4 regions of the Rossellomorea sp. FS2 genome follow, and region 3 is predicted to be linked to each of the others. Evidence: riboswitches for the same ligand, from Rfam matches in the RefSeq annotation. Region 3 holds a riboswitch; each other region holds the start of a gene.
The links. A riboswitch is a leader RNA that binds a small molecule or an ion and turns the genes downstream of it on or off. The one in region 3 is predicted to bind S-adenosylmethionine.

Region 1: linked by a shared signal. The riboswitch ahead of mmuP (S-methylmethionine permease) and the one ahead of metK (methionine adenosyltransferase) in region 3 are both predicted to bind S-adenosylmethionine.
Region 2: linked by a shared signal. The riboswitch ahead of fbpA (Fur-regulated basic protein FbpA) and the one ahead of metK (methionine adenosyltransferase) in region 3 are both predicted to bind S-adenosylmethionine.
Region 4: linked by a shared signal. The riboswitch ahead of ACNA6I_RS18545 (methionine ABC transporter ATP-binding protein) and the one ahead of metK (methionine adenosyltransferase) in region 3 are both predicted to bind S-adenosylmethionine.

The regions. Positions count from the first base shown of each region.
Region 1 is NZ_JBLRVS010000004.1:172,429-176,556, forward strand. It holds gene mmuM (homocysteine S-methyltransferase) at 1-825, opposite strand, end outside; gene mmuP (S-methylmethionine permease) at 794-2,209, opposite strand; SAM riboswitch class I at 2,295-2,403, opposite strand; gene nei (endonuclease VIII) at 2,572-3,387, shown strand; gene ACNA6I_RS11505 (hypothetical protein) at 3,605-4,128, opposite strand, start outside.
Region 2 is NZ_JBLRVS010000001.1:1,152,079-1,156,206, forward strand. It holds gene ACNA6I_RS06130 (amino acid permease) at 1-417, shown strand, start outside; gene hemG (protoporphyrinogen oxidase) at 403-1,791, opposite strand; SAM riboswitch class I at 1,946-2,050, shown strand; gene fbpA (Fur-regulated basic protein FbpA) at 2,133-2,330, shown strand; gene ACNA6I_RS06145 (hypothetical protein) at 2,416-2,877, opposite strand; gene ACNA6I_RS06150 (hypothetical protein) at 2,877-3,665, opposite strand; gene ACNA6I_RS06155 (lysophospholipid acyltransferase family protein) at 3,817-4,128, opposite strand, start outside.
Region 3 is NZ_JBLRVS010000001.1:40,506-44,633, forward strand. It holds gene pckA (phosphoenolpyruvate carboxykinase (ATP)) at 1-1,195, opposite strand, end outside; SAM riboswitch class I at 1,484-1,619, shown strand; gene metK (methionine adenosyltransferase) at 1,831-3,030, shown strand; gene ACNA6I_RS00280 (gamma carbonic anhydrase family protein) at 3,414-3,929, opposite strand; gene ACNA6I_RS00285 (alpha/beta fold hydrolase) at 4,016-4,128, shown strand, end outside.
Region 4 is NZ_JBLRVS010000005.1:423,856-427,983, forward strand. It holds gene ACNA6I_RS18530 (toprim domain-containing protein) at 88-447, shown strand; gene ACNA6I_RS18535 (thioredoxin family protein) at 450-761, shown strand; gene ACNA6I_RS18540 (hypothetical protein) at 1,001-1,354, shown strand; SAM riboswitch class I at 1,452-1,558, shown strand; gene ACNA6I_RS18545 (methionine ABC transporter ATP-binding protein) at 1,710-2,720, shown strand; gene ACNA6I_RS18550 (methionine ABC transporter permease) at 2,717-3,385, shown strand; gene ACNA6I_RS18555 (MetQ/NlpA family ABC transporter substrate-binding protein) at 3,401-4,128, shown strand, end outside.

The sequences.
Region 1 (4,128 bases), on a different contig from region 3:
ATGCCAGGTTTTGGTCTCCGCATCATAGGTTTCACCTGAATTCGGATAGACGATAATCGGTTGATCTGTATGCTGGTGAAGGATTTTGACAGCTTCCGTCGCTTCAGGGATCGGTGCACAATTCACCCCGATCGCTGCAATCTGTTCTTCATCCTTGAAGGCAAGTGCGCAATCGGCCACCCTTGTCCCATCACTGATCCGGGACCCATCTCTCAACGAAAAGGACAACCAGGCATAAACACCGGGATACTCATGCAATAAGGACACCAACACTTCCGCTTCTTCAAAAGAAGGGATGGTTTCAAATGCCAGAACGTCCGCTCCGGCTTCTATGAGGGCCTGAATGCGGGGACGATGGAAGGCCGCAAGCTCTTCCTTTGAAATGCCGTACTCTCCCCGATACTCGGACCCATCTGCCAGGTACGCACCGTACGGCCCGACAGAGGCCGCTACGAAAGGCTTATGACGGCCGTTGTCCCGACTGCCTTCTTCATCCCAGAATGAATCCCTTGCTTCTTTTGCCAGGAATACGGTTTGCTTGATCAGATCGATGGCCTCTCCTTCTCCTATCCCTCTTTGACCGAAGCCCTCCACTGTTGCCTGGTAGCTTGCAGTAATGGCACAATCGGCCCCAGCACGAAAGTAGTCCGTATGGACGGCCGAAATCGCCCCCGGGTTCTCAATGAGCGTCCGGGCAGACCACAGGGGATCATCCAGATCGCATCCATGGGACTCCAGTTCTGTGGCGAGCGCCCCGTCCAGGATGACCGTGGCGTGAGTCCTCAGGATGGCTTCAATGGGATTGTGTTTCACTTGTGTTGACATACTCGACACTCCTTTTCTTTTTCACATAGTTTGTCACATAATACGCCGCATAACAGAAGCCCACGAATGGGATCGTGCAGTAAAGCGCCACCCTCTGACCTTCGTCGAAAGCGATCCCGATAACGGATGCAAGGCAGAGAAGAAACGAAGCAATCGGAACGAATGGATACAATGGGGTCTTATATGCCAGGTCCTTCACACTGTTGCCTTCTTTGATGAAGCGTCTCCTGAAGAAGAACTGCGATGCACTTATGCTCATCCAGACAAATACGACGGCCAGTCCAGAAATCGACACCAGTAGGATATAGACCGTGTCGGGTGCGTAAATGCTTGATAAGAGTGCAAGCCCACCGCCCAACATGCTGGTGATGGTGGCAACGAGCGGGACGCCAGATTTGGTCAGTTTGCCGAAGAAAGACGGGATGGTCTTTTTATCTGCAAGGGACCAAAGCATCCGGGAAGAAGCATACAAGCCTGAATTGGCTGCGGAGAGGATGGCGGTGATGATCACCACATTCATCAGGTCTGCCGCATATGGAATCCCGATCCTGCTGAGTACGGCGACGAATGGACTTTCCAATACGCTAGCCGCTTCGCTTGGGAGGAGGGCAGAAAGCACCACGATCGTCCCTACATAGAAGATGACGAGTCTGATAAGGGTTGTCCGGATCGCCTTTGGAATCGTTTTGGTGGGCTCCTTCGTTTCACCCGCGGCTACCCCGATCAGCTCGGTGCCGGAGAAGGCGAAGTTGACGGCAAGCATTGTCATGATGATGGCAAATGCCCCATTCGGGAATAACCCCGCATCGGTAATATTCGTGAAGAATGGTGCCGGGGATGAATCGGCAAGCGGCACGAAGCCGACGATGGCAGCTCCTCCTGCTATGATGAAAAAGACAATGGCCACTACCTTGACAAGGGAGAACCAGAATTCCGATTCTGCAAAAAATCGGACCGTGAACGCGTTCATACCGAAGATGATGGCTGCGAATAACCCACTCCAGATCCATACGCTCACCGATGGGAACCACCGCTGCATCATCAGACCGGCAGCCGTGAATTCAGATCCAAGGGCAACCGTCCAAGTCAGCCAGTACAACCATCCGACGGCATAACCGGTACCCGGCCCGATATACTTGGCCGCGTAGCTGTGGAAGGACCCCGTCTCGGGCATATGGACAGATAGCTCTCCAAGACACATCATGACAAGATACACGACGATGGCTCCGATCAAATAAGAAAGGATCGTGCCGAATGGACCTGCCTGATGGATGGTATACCCCGAGCTGAGAAAAAGCCCCGTCCCGATCACGCCCCCAAGGGAAAGCATGATCAAATGCCTTGTTTTCATTTTCCTCTTAAAGTCTTTTGCTTCAATTTTCATGTTGGCATCCTCCGCGTTCTTGATTCTGGGATGAGTAGACAAACAAAAAACGCACTCAAAACGAGTGCGTTACCGACAAATAAACTGCTTATCTATCAGGTTTGATCACCCGCTGGAATTAGCACAGTTTCTTCTAAAGAAGATCTGCTGCTGAGGCTTCAAAGGGCCAGTCCCTCCACCTCTCTGGATAAGAATTATGAGATTGGTATAAACATTAACAAGAACCCTCATTCCTGTCAATATAAAAATGAACGCACAAAAAATCTGTAAGCGCGCTCATCCCTCATCCTTAGCAATAAAACACCCTTTTGATTATTTCCATGGGAATACGGGAACGTATATAGAAAAAGGGGGATGACACCATGCCGGAAGGACCGGAAATCAGACGGGCCGCAGACCGTGTTCAAAAAGCACTCGCCCGTCTTCCCGTCATGGAGATTTTCTTTGCCTTCCCGCACTTAAAGGGATATGAAAGTCTCCTGCAGGGAACAAAGATCACCAGGGTGGATTCGAAAGGAAAAGCGATGTTGATCCGCTTCGACAACGGCTATACGATGTATTCACACAACCAGCTGTATGGGCGGTGGTACGTAAAGCAGGCCTATGAATACCCCAAAACCAATCGCCAGCTGCGCGTAGCCATACACAATGAGAAGAAGTCCGCTTTGCTCTACAGCGCCTCTGATATTAACGTCATGCGGGATGAGGAGGTTCATTTACATCCATTCATTGCAAGGGTCGGACCGGATATTCTCAGTGAACACGTAACAAGCGGAGACATCCTCACCCGGATGGAAGCATTCAGGAAGCGCAAATGGGTGCATCTACTGCTTGATCAAGGTTTTGTTGCCGGAATCGGGAACTACCTTCGGTCTGAGATCCTATTCGTCTCAGGGATTCATCCAGCACTCCGTCCCATGGACTGTCGTGAGGACCAGTTGACCCTTGCAGCCGAAGCCATCATTCATCTGATGACGCAATCGTATGAAACCGCCGGGATCACCAATGACCTGCAGTTGGTAGAAAAGCTGAAAAAAGAAGGCGTGACGCGGTCCCGTTACCGCCATTGGGTCTTCAATCGTGAAGGTTCCTCATGCTATCGATGCGGGACCGAGATTGAGAAAATCACGGCCGCTTCCAGAAGGCTGTATTACTGCCCACATTGTCAATCCAAATAAAAAGAGGTTGGTCAAAACAAAAAAGGTCATGACGAACAAATCAGTATAACTTCGCTTTCCGCAGGAGTCTTCGTCTTGCACTCCAATCAATCGCTAGAAACAAGTAAATAGTAATTGTCATGAAACCAATCGAAAACCCGGATTCATTTGCCTTATCCGCAAATGAATCCGGGTTTTACTGTGACTGAAACACATTTGTCGCAGCCTCTATTTACTATCAGATGACGCCGTCCATCCCTGCACTCGTCATGATCCCATCCAGTGCCTCTACAAAATAGGCGTGGTCAAGTCCCTGTTTGACGACGATGTCCTTCATGATCACACCCAGTTCAGTGGAAATCCTCAAGTATTCTGTCGTCATATCATCAAGCTTCTTCCTTGTTTCCGCAGCATTGTCCACGTTCACTTTCTCAATCGTTTTGATCATCTCTTCTGAGATTGCCAGGTATTTGTCCTGCGTTTCTTTGTATTTCTTGATATCCCCATCCACTTCTTTGCTGTTGTCGATCGAATCAAGCAAACCCAAGGCCTCATCATGCATGCTCTTATAGACAGGTTCCTCTATCTGGATGGTCTGAAGTTCCGATTTGACCATCTGTACATCCTCTTCGGTCATGTTTTCCTTAATGTAAAAATCGGGATTGCCAATTCCATAATCGTAGTACAACATGACCTCCATCATCCTAGCCTGGAATAAGGCAAGCTGAATTTCTTTATCGAAAGCAGCAAATTCTTCTTCAC
Region 2 (4,128 bases), 1.1 Mb from region 3:
CTCCTTCGGTCTATGGCGGATGAAGGTGAAGCACCAAGGATATTCAAAAGAAAATGGAAGAGGGATATCCCTCTTCCTTCCCTCTGCCTCTCCGTTGCCGGTATGGGAATCGCCATCATTGCTTCTCATCTCTTGCCAGGGATCATCTTTGAGGCCTTCATCACTGCCGCAGGCATCCTGCTACTCTGTAATTGGGCATTCATCCTGCTTTCATCCTTCAAGCTACTTGACAAAGATGTCAGGAGAAACGGAGTGAGCCTGTTTGCATTGGCCATCCTCGTGTTGGCCATCAGCGGGACGTTCACACTGAAGGAAAGCAGATATGGATTCTATTTGAGCATGGTGCTTCTGGTGCTGATCAGTTTAGCCTCCCTGCTGTTCAACTATAAGTCATCCCGTCGTTTAGCGAAGTCGTGAAGACAGCAGCTCCGCTGTCTTCTTTCCATTCTGTATACAGGCACCAATGCCCACACCGTAATAGGAAGCGCCAGCAAGCATGACCCCGGGGAATTCAACAGCAAGGTTTGTTTCCAGTTGTCTCACTGATTGTGCATGTTCCATATTGTAATTCGGCATCAGGCCGGACCAGTCCGTTACTTCCTGAAGAATGGGCTGTTTGCCTTTGATGCCGATCGTCGCCTCTATATCCCGGAGTGCTATAAGAAGCAATTCATCTTGAGTGAGATCATGGATCTGTTCCCAATGTGGATTGGAATCCTTATAGAAAAGCCTCACAAGAAGCTGACTATTCAAAGAGGTATGCTTCCACTTCCTGCTGGTCCATGTGCAAGCATCACATTTAACCCCGTTTTGTTCTTCCGCAACGATGAACCCAGTGCCATCTGCAGGCAATACGGTGTCAGGGAGTTCAAATCCAAGGTATATACTTTTAAGGGATTTATTCTTAAGGAGTGAAAAGCCTTCATCCAGTACCGGGTGCCCCAAAATCTTCCTTGCCTGATCGTGCGGAATCGCCAGGACGACTGCATCCGCTGATATGATTTCACCATTGGTGAGCTCCAATGAATAAGTGCCACCGGCTTTTTGCAGACTTTCCAGTCCGTTCCCCTTGTACTTTTCTGAATGCGGCGTGCGCTCATCCAATCGATCGATGATGGCAGATAGTCCGGTTTTAAACGAAACAAATTTCTTATTGGACTTCCCCTGATGTTTTTCTCGGTTGATCCATAGACCCTTCATGATACTGCCATAGTCATTTTTATAATCTAATAGGTACGGAAGTGTGGAGGACATGCTCAGTGTGTATAAATCTCCTGAATATACACCCGATAAGACGGGTGCAATCTGGTTTTGAACGAGCTCTTTCCCCAAGAAGGACTCCAGGAAATCCCCGATGGAATCTTCCTTGGTGAACGTCTCATTCACCGTTTCGAAATCCCGGAGTGCAGCCCTTTTTCCGTCATCTGAAATCAGCGTACTTTCCATCAGGGAATCTATTGTCATGGGGATACCAAACACCGAATCACTTGGAATCTTATGTAATGTGTCCTGAGTATAGATAAACGATGTACCCGTTTCGTTGTACACAAGTTCATCCATAAGCCCTACCTCACCGATAAGCTCAAGTACCCCGGGATGTCTTGATACAATGGAATCTGCACCGGCTTCGATAATGAAGGGATCCGATGGAATCGATTTGATTTTACCGCCAAATTTATGTTCCCCTTCAATCAAAAGGAGCCTTACCTCTTCATCTTTTAAGTATTCCTGAAGGTAATATAGTGTCGTGAGACCGGTGATACCTCCACCGACAACTGCCACTGTCTTCATCCTGTTCACTCCAAACGCTTAATTCATTCTATTCATACGGTATCATGATTGGCCGGGATATTCGAGTGATTCACTCTAAGTTTGTGTGTCTGAAAACGCACATTAAACCAAGTTGACAACTTGGTATACTTGGTTTACAATATAAACAATACAATACTTATCAAGAGAGGTAGAGGGAATGGCCCTGTGAAACCTCAGCAACAGATTCCTAATGGGAACACTGTGCTAATTCCTCAAGCAGCTGCTTGAAAGATGAGTTGAAGAGTCCGGGCAATCCTTCTTCTTATCCCGAAGAGGGATTTTTTTATCCTCTTCCTTACTATCCATGAGGAGTGAATACGATGGAAACTACGCAAAGAAGGAATGAATTGATCAATAAACTGATCGTCCATAAAGTGTACAAAAAAGGAGAAAGGCAACTGTTTGAACTGACCCTTGAAGAATTGGAAGAGGAGTTTCGCTGCGTAAAAAAAGAATGTCACCCACACACTGAGTCCGGCTCCATCCATTGGGTAAATGGTGCCAAAGCGACCCTTTAAACCGATCACGAACCCCCATCTGGTTAGGTTCAAGCCATTCAATAATGAGATATTGAATGGTTTTTTTATGGTCTGTTCCTTCCTTTCACTCTTTTCCTACTGCGGCAATACCCATTGCATGGTGCTCCCAAAGCATCTGGGTCACCCATTCTTCATCCTTGTTCCCGCAGTTGATGATAAGGATGATCTCAGATGGCTGAGCATGATCGGTCAGGATTTGTTTTCTCTCCTTGAACTTAACCAGGAACAGGTCTATAAGGAAACCAAGGACTAGTCCGCTCCCTGCACCAATCAACCCCCAATAGATCGGCCCCCATTCCAATACAAACCCACGACTAGTGGTTATGACCGAAAAGATGACAGCCAGGAACATACCTTTATTGAGAAGGGAATGGCCATCAGAATAATGGATGGAGTCAAACAGCCTTGTTTCTTTCTTCCTGCTTTCTAGGGGGATGGCATATAGATCATCCAATCCCCTCTCTTCAAGCTTGACGATGCTCATCTCAATGTAGGATGAATGATTGAACGATGCGATGATTTGCACTACCTGACCCTCCATCCTCTATCAATCAACAAAGATCCCTTCTGATAATACTTTTTTAGAAGGGCCGACTGTTCCCGGTTGAAAAGTTTATTGTTCTCTATAACCCCCACATACGCATCATATATGGTGAAAAAATAAAAGGATGGCATGTACAATAACCATTGTTTATCAAGCACATTTATGGCGGTTTCCACTCTTCCTAAAATGAGATAATGAATTCCCTCCAACAGGTGGGAGTGGTATACGTAAATAACAGTGGTCACCAGCGTGAAAAGACCGGATACAATCCGATGATTATAAAAATGCCCGACGCTCGGTATAGCCATCGACCAAAAGAACGCTGAAACAGGGCATCGCTTGTCGAGATAGTTGATTTCTAAAGGACGTATAATGAGTCTCTGATTGATGGTCGACTTGTTTCCTATATGACTCAAATAAACCTTATTCAAGTCGACGGCGGTTCTGTAACTATCCCATATGGCAAACAAGTACACCGGAATATACAAGTGCATGAATTGTACATCGAGGACGCTTTTAGCTGCGTCGATGTCACCCATGAACGTGTAAACCATGGCTGTATTCAGATGGATGGTCTGGTTGATATAGATCTCCCAAATCACCAGGGCGAAACCTCTAAGGTATTTGGAAAGAAGGAGATGACCGAATCCCGGAAAAGCCATGGACCACAACGCGGCAATCATGGGGCTCCTCAAATGAATCTGTGTGGTGCCGAAAATACTCACGTATGCAAGATTCCCTTGTTCACCGGCATTATTCAACCGTTTCATTTGATACTCCTCCCTGCTCCATTCTTTGGATAGTTTCTGCCATGGGAAGGGATTCATACCTGTTCAAATGAAATTAAATGATATGTATGAATACCGAATCATACAAAAAGCTGTCCGGACAGACCTAAAGTCGGATCTGTCCGGACAGCTTTCAGCTTATTTTTTGGGCTTCTTTGATTAACTCATTGATTTTCCCTGATAAAACCTTTGTTTCCGCGGTCATTTGTTCCTTGTCTTTTGCACGGACGGTGTATGGTTGGCCGATAACGATAACGGCTTTATGACGGTTACGCAATAGTTCTTTAAACGATGTAGGCCCGTGATAGGCTGCCGGTACAATGGGTACCCGTGAGAGGTTTGCAATGGTGATGGCACCGCGCTTTGCTTCCACATCCTCATCTGAACGGGTTCCTCCAGGGAAGACACCCACGATCGACCCTGCCCGGAGGAGCTTAACGGGCTT
Region 3 (4,128 bases):
GGAATGGTGACCCGAAGCAGGTGGAGAAGGTTGCTTGCGGGGACGTGATGCCGCGTTCTGTACCGGCAAGCTTGGACGTGTACCCGCTCAAGAAATGATACATGGCCTGCTCCTTCGTGAGCTTGCTGATCGGAGGAAGCACACCGAATGCATCTGCGGTGAGGAATACGATCGTGTTCGGGTGACCGGCAACGCTTGGATCGACGATGTTCTCCATCGCTTGAAGCGGATAGGCGGCACGCGTGTTTTCCGTCATGGACGCATCCTCGTAATCAGACGCCCGGGTATCTTCATCGACAGCCACATTCTCCAGTACGGAACCGAAGCGGATCGCATCGAAGATCTGAGGCTCTTTTTCACGGGTGAGGCCGATACATTTTGCATAGCAGCCCCCCTCGATATTGAATACGCCGTTCGGTGACCAGCCGTGCTCGTCGTCACCGATGAGCCTGCGGTTGGGATCGGCAGACAAAGTCGTTTTACCCGTACCGGACAGTCCAAAGAAGAGGGCGACATCGCCTTCAAGTCCGACATTGGCAGAGCAGTGCATGGAAAGGATATCGGACTCGGGGAGAACATAGTTCATGACGGAGAAGATCGATTTCTTCATTTCACCTGCATACTCCGTACCGCCGATAAGGACTATCCGTTTCTCGAACGAAACGATGATGAACGTTTCAGAATGGGTTCCATCCACGGCGGGATCGGCCTTGAAATGAGGCGCAGAGACGATCGTGAATTCCGGATCGTGACCGCTCAGTTCCCCGTCTTCGGGACGGATGAAGAGCTGATGGGCGAATAGATTATGCCATGCGAGCTCATTGATCACCTGGATCGGGAGGCGGTGCTTGCGGTCGGCCCCCGCATACCCGTTGAACACGAACAGCTCTTCTTTTTGTTGGAGGTAATCAAGGACCTTTCCATATAACCGGTCGAAGGATTCTTCCGAGATCGGTTGATTGACATTGCCCCACTCGATTTTATCTTTGGAGGAAGCTTCTTCCACAATGAATTTATCCTGAGGTGAGCGTCCGGTATATTTTCCGGTTTTGGCCCTGACGGCACCGGAGGAAGTCAGGATCCCTTCATTTCGCTGAAGGATCTTTTCCACCAGCTGCGGGACGGATAATTGATGGTGTATGTTTTCGCCATTCAGTAATTGCGTCAACTCATTTGATTTGCTCACAGTATTCATTCGAACCCTTCCTTTATGTGAATTTTAAGTAAGTTTGCTTCTCGATGATTAGTATAACACATTAGAAATATTAGTCTATACTATATCATTATTTTTCTGAAAAATAATGATCAATTCATGATTGGATGCTCGTATAATCCCATTTATATGCAGAATATCGGCTTGGTGTTAACGCTGTGAGTGATTGTGATGTCTCAATGGGAGGAGAGAAGGGATGGTTAAACCTAGCAGGGGGGAAAGTGTTGACACCCCGCCGTTGAACCGGTATTATTGTACCTTGAACGGATACTCTTATCCTGAGCTGGTGGAGGGAGCAGACCCTATGAAACCCAGCAACCTGCTATGAGATGAAGGAAAATGGAACGATTTTCCCAAAAGCGAAGGTGCTAAACTGAGGCAAGGTGCAAACCTTGAACGATAAGAGAGAAAAGGCGCGGCTAAAAGTTCAACCCTTTCCTCTGCATGCTTTCCAGAGGGAGGGTTTTTTATTTGACCTGCTACATGGCAATCCCCGGGTCCGATCCCGGCAGCGGGGCCGCCGTGTTTACTTCATACTACTTAGGGAAATGAGTACCGTATCTGCTTCGCTAAATTCGCCGGAAGCCACCGGCAAATGTGTTTAAGGAGGAACCTTGATGTCAACTAAACGTCGTCTGTTTACATCTGAGTCCGTAACGGAAGGACATCCAGATAAAATTTGTGACCAAATCTCTGATTCAATTCTTGATGCTATTCTTACGAATGATCCCAATGCGCGTGTAGCTTGTGAAACATCCGTTACTACTGGTCTCGTTCTTGTTGCCGGTGAAATCACAACCAACACGTATGTCGATATCCCGAAAATCGTCCGCGAAACCATCCGTGAAATCGGATATACGCGTGCAAAATACGGTTTCGATGCTGAAACATGTGCCGTCCTTACATCAATCGATGAGCAATCGGCCGATATCGCCCAAGGGGTGGATCAGGCCCTTGAAGCCCGTGAAGGACAAATGAGCGAAGAAGAGATCGACGCCATCGGTGCCGGTGACCAAGGTCTCATGTTCGGATTCGCCTGCAATGAAACGAAGGAGCTTATGCCTCTTCCGATCTCCCTTTCTCATAAAATCTCCCGTCGCCTGACTGAAGTGCGTAAAGAAGAAATCCTTCCTTACCTTCGTCCGGATGGAAAAACGCAAGTGACGGTTGAATACGATGAGAACGACAAGCCTGTCCGCATCGACACGATTGTCATCTCTACTCAGCATCATCCTGAAGTGACGCTTGAGCAAATCCAGCGTAACCTGAAGGAATATGTGATCGATCCAGTCGTTCCGAAAGAATTGATCGACGAAAACACAAAATACTTCATCAACCCGACTGGTCGCTTCGTTATCGGTGGACCACAAGGAGATGCCGGTCTGACAGGCCGTAAGATCATCGTTGATACGTATGGTGGGTACGCGCGTCACGGTGGTGGTGCATTCTCAGGTAAGGATGCTACCAAGGTTGACCGCTCTGCTGCCTATGCTGCACGTTATGTTGCGAAGAACATCGTGGCTGCAGGACTTGCCGAGAAGTGTGAAGTTCAGCTTGCATACGCCATCGGTGTTGCACAGCCGGTATCGATCTCTGTCGACACATTCGGAACCGGACAAGTATCCGAAGATGTATTGGTGGACGTTGTCCGCAATAACTTCGACCTTCGCCCGGCAGGCATCATCAAGATGCTTGACCTTCGCCGCCCGATCTACAAACAGACGGCTGCTTACGGTCATTTCGGACGTAATGACCTTGATCTTCCTTGGGAGCGTACAGATAAGGCAGACGCTCTTAAAGCAGAAGCGCTTGCTTGATCACCCCTATAAACAAAAAGAGGCTGGAACAAACGTGTTTTAGTCATAGTAAAACCCGAACTGCGATAAGGCAAAGCAGTTCGGGTTTTTTATTTGTTTCATGACCATTACGATTTCATTGTCTCCAACGGTTGAATGGAGTGGCAGACGAAGACGAAGACTCCTGCGGGAAGAGTAGCTTTTGAGAGATCCATGCCCCGAGGAGGCTCCTGGGCTACCCTTGGAAAGCGACGTCTTGCACGGAAATCATGAGCGGGATAAAGAACCTTTACGGATCGTGTCTGGTATCTTTTTAGTGTTGTCCCAACTTCTTTGGTTATTCCGGGCCTTTACAAACAATCCGAGTAATCTCCATCAAGTTGGGGTATCCCAAGTATAAGTGACTAGAGGGGCTTGGAGGCTTTATAATGTTGTGCTTTTTCCGCATACTCCCTTGAGATCCGCTCCATGTCGATGATATCGTCCTCATTCAGCTCCCTGACAACCTTTGCGGGTCTGCCGAATGCGAGGGTGTGGGGAGGGATGACCTTCCCCTGAGGGACCAGGCTCCCGGCACCGATGAAGGCGCCTTCACCGATCTCGGCATTATCCAGGATGATCGAGCCCATTCCGATCAACGCCTTTTTTCGGATTTTGCAGCTGTGCAGGATGACCGAGTGACCTACGGTGACCTCATCCTCGATGATCAGGGGATTGTCCGGACTTTGGTGAAGCACGGAGTTGTCCTGGATATTGACCTTTCTCCCGATCTTGGTCGGGGCGACATCCCCCCGTATGACGGAATTGAACCAGACGCTCGACTCTTCCCCGATCTCGACATCCCCGGAGATTGTCACATAATCTGCAATATATGCGGACTCTGCAATGATCGGTTTATTATTATAATATGGATAGAGCACTTTATACTAACCCCTTTCAGAAATATTTACTATAATAAATGGTAGCAGAATTTTTCGGAATTACCATATTTAAAGGAGGATTCGCCATGTGGAAATGGGAAACGGATCAAGAAGCGAAGGCAGTCATCGTAATCGTTCACGGAGCAATGGAGCATCACGGCCGTTATGGTTGGCTCATTGAAATGTGGCGCTCGGCAGG
Region 4 (4,128 bases), on a different contig from region 3:
GCAAAATCCCACTGACATGAGAAAATAGAGATAATAAGTGGATCCATCAAATCTTTTACTACTTCACTGAAAGTCAAGGTGATTGTCATGGAAGTCGTGGATGAAAAAGTTCTGATCGTAGAAGGGACATCCGACAAACGAAAGGTTAAAGATATCATCAGTGAGCCCGTAGAAATCATCTGTACCAATGGTACGATCAGTCTGACCAAAATGGACGAACTAATCGATTCATTATTCGACAGGGATGTATACATCTTGGTGGATGCCGATGAAGCCGGTGAGAAACTCCGCAAGCAATTCAAGCGGGAGTTCCCCGAAGCGGGTCACCTGTATATCGACAGGATGTACAAGGAAGTGGCGGCTGCCCCGGAATATCACCTCGCTTCCGTCTTGATCGGAGCCAACATTGATGTCCACAAACAATATCTTGGAAAAAGGATGAATTAGCTTTGAAAGAGTTGAACAGCCAGGAAGCGCTGCACACGATACGGGAGAATGAAAGACTGCTTGCGCTCTATCTGTACACCCCCATGTGCGGCACCTGCCAGGTTGCAGGTAGGATGATTGATATTGTAGAGAAACTGCCTCAACCATTCGTTTTTGCAAAGGCAAATCTGAATTACCTGGCAGGATTTGCAACAGAGCATGCGGTCGAAAGCGTTCCTTGCCTCCTGCTATTCAAAGATGGAGTCGAGGTGGAACGGATCTATGCGTTTCAATCTGTACCGTTTTTGTATGAAGCTTTGAATAAGGTAGCATAAAGGGCCGAAAAGGCCTTTTTTTGTTCGAATGGTAATAGAAACTGAAAGATTCTCACGGAAACTACTGCGACTTTTCTACATACCGGGACATATTTCTCGGGAAATGAAGCGAACCCGCCAACTTATTGTCTGTTGGGCCCTTCCTTCGACAGTGCGTCCACAATCTGTCGAGAAAGTACAGGAGGATAAACTATCCAATAGTGGAATTAGTTAAGTATCCGAGATACTGGAGGGGTTGCATGAGAGAGTATTTAGAGAAAGTCGTAGATCAATGCGAGACCAGGTATCACTTACAATTGTTATTTCCAGACACCCCGTTCGTCCTACATTTCCAATGCGGCACTAGCGGCCACAGTCTGTCCATTTCTAATAAGGGCTGCAACGTACTTCCCGATCCTCACCCAGATCCCAACCTGACGATAACGGCTGGAGATGTCCGGCGGTTGATTGCTTTACTTGAAGGGAATGAACGATTGACTTCCCTTGTCGATAAAAAGGAAATCGAAGTCCGTGGAGGTTACCGGCATCTGTTGTTTGCTGAATCGGTGCTTTGGTTGACCCGATTTCACATGGTCGAACCAGTGAGCGTATAATGTGCAAAAAAGAATTGACACCTTGTTTATTCGGTGATAGTATCTGTTTAGTAACAAATTTCTGAGTATTTAGTATGAATAATTGAATAACGTTTATCTCTTATTTAGAGTGGTGGAGGGAAGTGCCCGATGAAACCCGGCAACCGTCAATTAAAATTGAAATGGTGCCAATTCACTCGAAGCGAAGGCTTCGACAGATGAGGGAAAGTCAACTATTGAAATAGTATGCCTTTCTGTTTATCGCAGGGAGGCATTTTTGTTTTTCAAATGAGGTTGGATGTTTTAACAATAATGACGTATTTGGATATAATTCCTAGTAAACAGGTGGTTTTACTGATGACGAGGTGGATACAACATGATTACGATTTCTGATGTAAAAAAAATCTTTCAAACCAAAAATGGTACGGTGTCAGCTGTCGATGGGGTGGATATGACCATCAAGGATGGGGAAATCTTCGGTGTCATCGGGTACAGCGGTGCAGGAAAGAGCACGTTGATCCGGATGCTGAATGGGCTCGAGCTACCCACTGATGGATCTGTGGATGTGAACGGTCAAGTGATATCAAAGGCGAAGGGACGTAAACTCCGTGAAGCCCGGCAGTCCATGGGGATGATCTTTCAACATTTCAATCTCCTTTGGTCCCGTACGGTACTTGAAAACATCCAGTTCCCACTCGAGATAGCCGGAGTGCCAAGAGGAGAACGGATCAGGAAGGCGAATGAACTTCTCCATCTGGTAGGACTTGAAGGCAGGGGGGATGCCTATCCGGCGCAACTCAGTGGAGGTCAGAAGCAGCGCGTCGGGATTGCAAGGGCACTTGCGAATGATCCGAAGGTGCTCCTATGTGATGAAGCTACGTCCGCACTGGATCCCCAAACCACGGACAGCATCCTGGATCTTCTTGTTGATATCAATGAGCGTCTTGGGCTCACCATCGTCCTCATCACCCACGAAATGCACGTCATCCGTAAAATCTGTCACAGGGTGGCGGTCATGGAAGCGGGAAAAGTGGTCGAAGAGGGGGATGTCCTAGAGGTATTCCGTAATCCGCGTCAGGAAGTGACGAAGCGCTTCGTGAAAGAGGTCGCACAGCAGCAGGAGTCGGATGACATCCTCGATCAGTATCCGGATGGGAAAGTGTTGAAGCTTACATTCGTTGGAAGCGGTACGGATCAGCCTCTCATCACCTCACTGATCCGAAGGTTCGATCTTGAGGTGAACATCCTTCAGGGCCAGATTTCGCAAACTCAAAAAGGAGCATTCGGCACGCTGTTCATCCATCTGAAGGGTGAACGTGAAATCCTCGATCAGGCGGTCGCCTTCGCTGAAGAACAATCGGTGAAAGTGGAGGTGATGGAGCGATGATCGAGAAAATCTTTCCGAACGTCGATTGGGAAAAGATGTGGGAAGCCACTCTTGAGACCCTGTATATGACTGGTATGTCGGTGATCGTAACATTTGTCCTCGGGCTCGCACTAGGGATTTTATTGTTCCTCACATCAAAAGGGAACATCTGGGAAAATAAGGTGGCCTATTCCATCACCAACGCTGTGGTCAATGTCTTCCGGTCGATCCCCTTCATCATCCTGATCGTCCTGTTGATCCCCTTCACCAAAGTGTTGATTGGTACGATCCGAGGGGCGAACGCAGCGTTGCCTGCTTTGATCATCGGGGCTGCCCCGTTCTATGCCCGCATGGTCGAGATCGCCCTGCGCGAAGTCAATAAGGGGGTCATCGAGGCGGCAAAAGCGATGGGAGCAAAAACGAGCACCATCATCATGAAGGTCCTTCTTCCTGAATCCATGCCTGCCCTCATCTCCGGAATCACAGTGACGGCCATCGCATTAGTCGGTTACACCGCAATGGCGGGCGTCATCGGTGCAGGGGGACTGGGAAACCTTGCTTTCCTGGACGGATTCCAGCGCAGCAGGACCGATGTCACCCTGGCGGCGACCATCTTGATCCTGGTTCTTGTATTCATCATTCAGCTTGTCGGTGATTATTTCACCAATAAAATAGATAAACGATAAAAGGAGAGAAATCAGATGAAAAAATGGTTAGTGGGCACGATTGCAGCAGCAAGTATTGTAGGATTGGCAGCATGCGGAACCAGCGGGAGCAACGGTAGCTCAGGCGATTCAAAGGAACTCGTGGTCGGAGCATCTAACGTCCCTCATGCTGAGATTCTGGAAGAAGCAAAACCGATCCTTGAAAAAGAAGGGATCGACCTGAAGATCGAGACGTATCAGGATTACGTACTTCCGAATAAAGATCTGGACAGCGGGGACCTGGATGCGAACTACTTCCAGCACATTCCTTACCTTGAGGGGCAAAAGAAAGAACACGGATATGATTTCGTCAGTGCCGGCGGAATTCACATTGAACCGATGGCTGTCTACTCGAAGAAGCATAAATCCCTTAAAGATATCCCGGAAGGCGGAACCATTCTATTCAGTAACTCCGTGGCAGAACACGGAAGGATCCTTACCCTGCTTGAAGCAAACGGGCTGATCAAACTGAAGGATGGAATCGATAAAACCCAAGCAACACTGGATGATATCGCCGAAAATCCTAAAAAGCTGAAATTTGACTACGAATATGAGCCGGCGCTTCTTACTCAGCTTTACAATAACGAGGAAGGCGATGCCGTCGTCATCAACTCCAACTATGCCATCGATAGCGGACTGGATCCGGTCAAGGATTCCATTGCCATCGAAGACAAGGATTCACCGTATGTGAACATCATTGCAGTCAAAAAAGGTGATGAAAACAA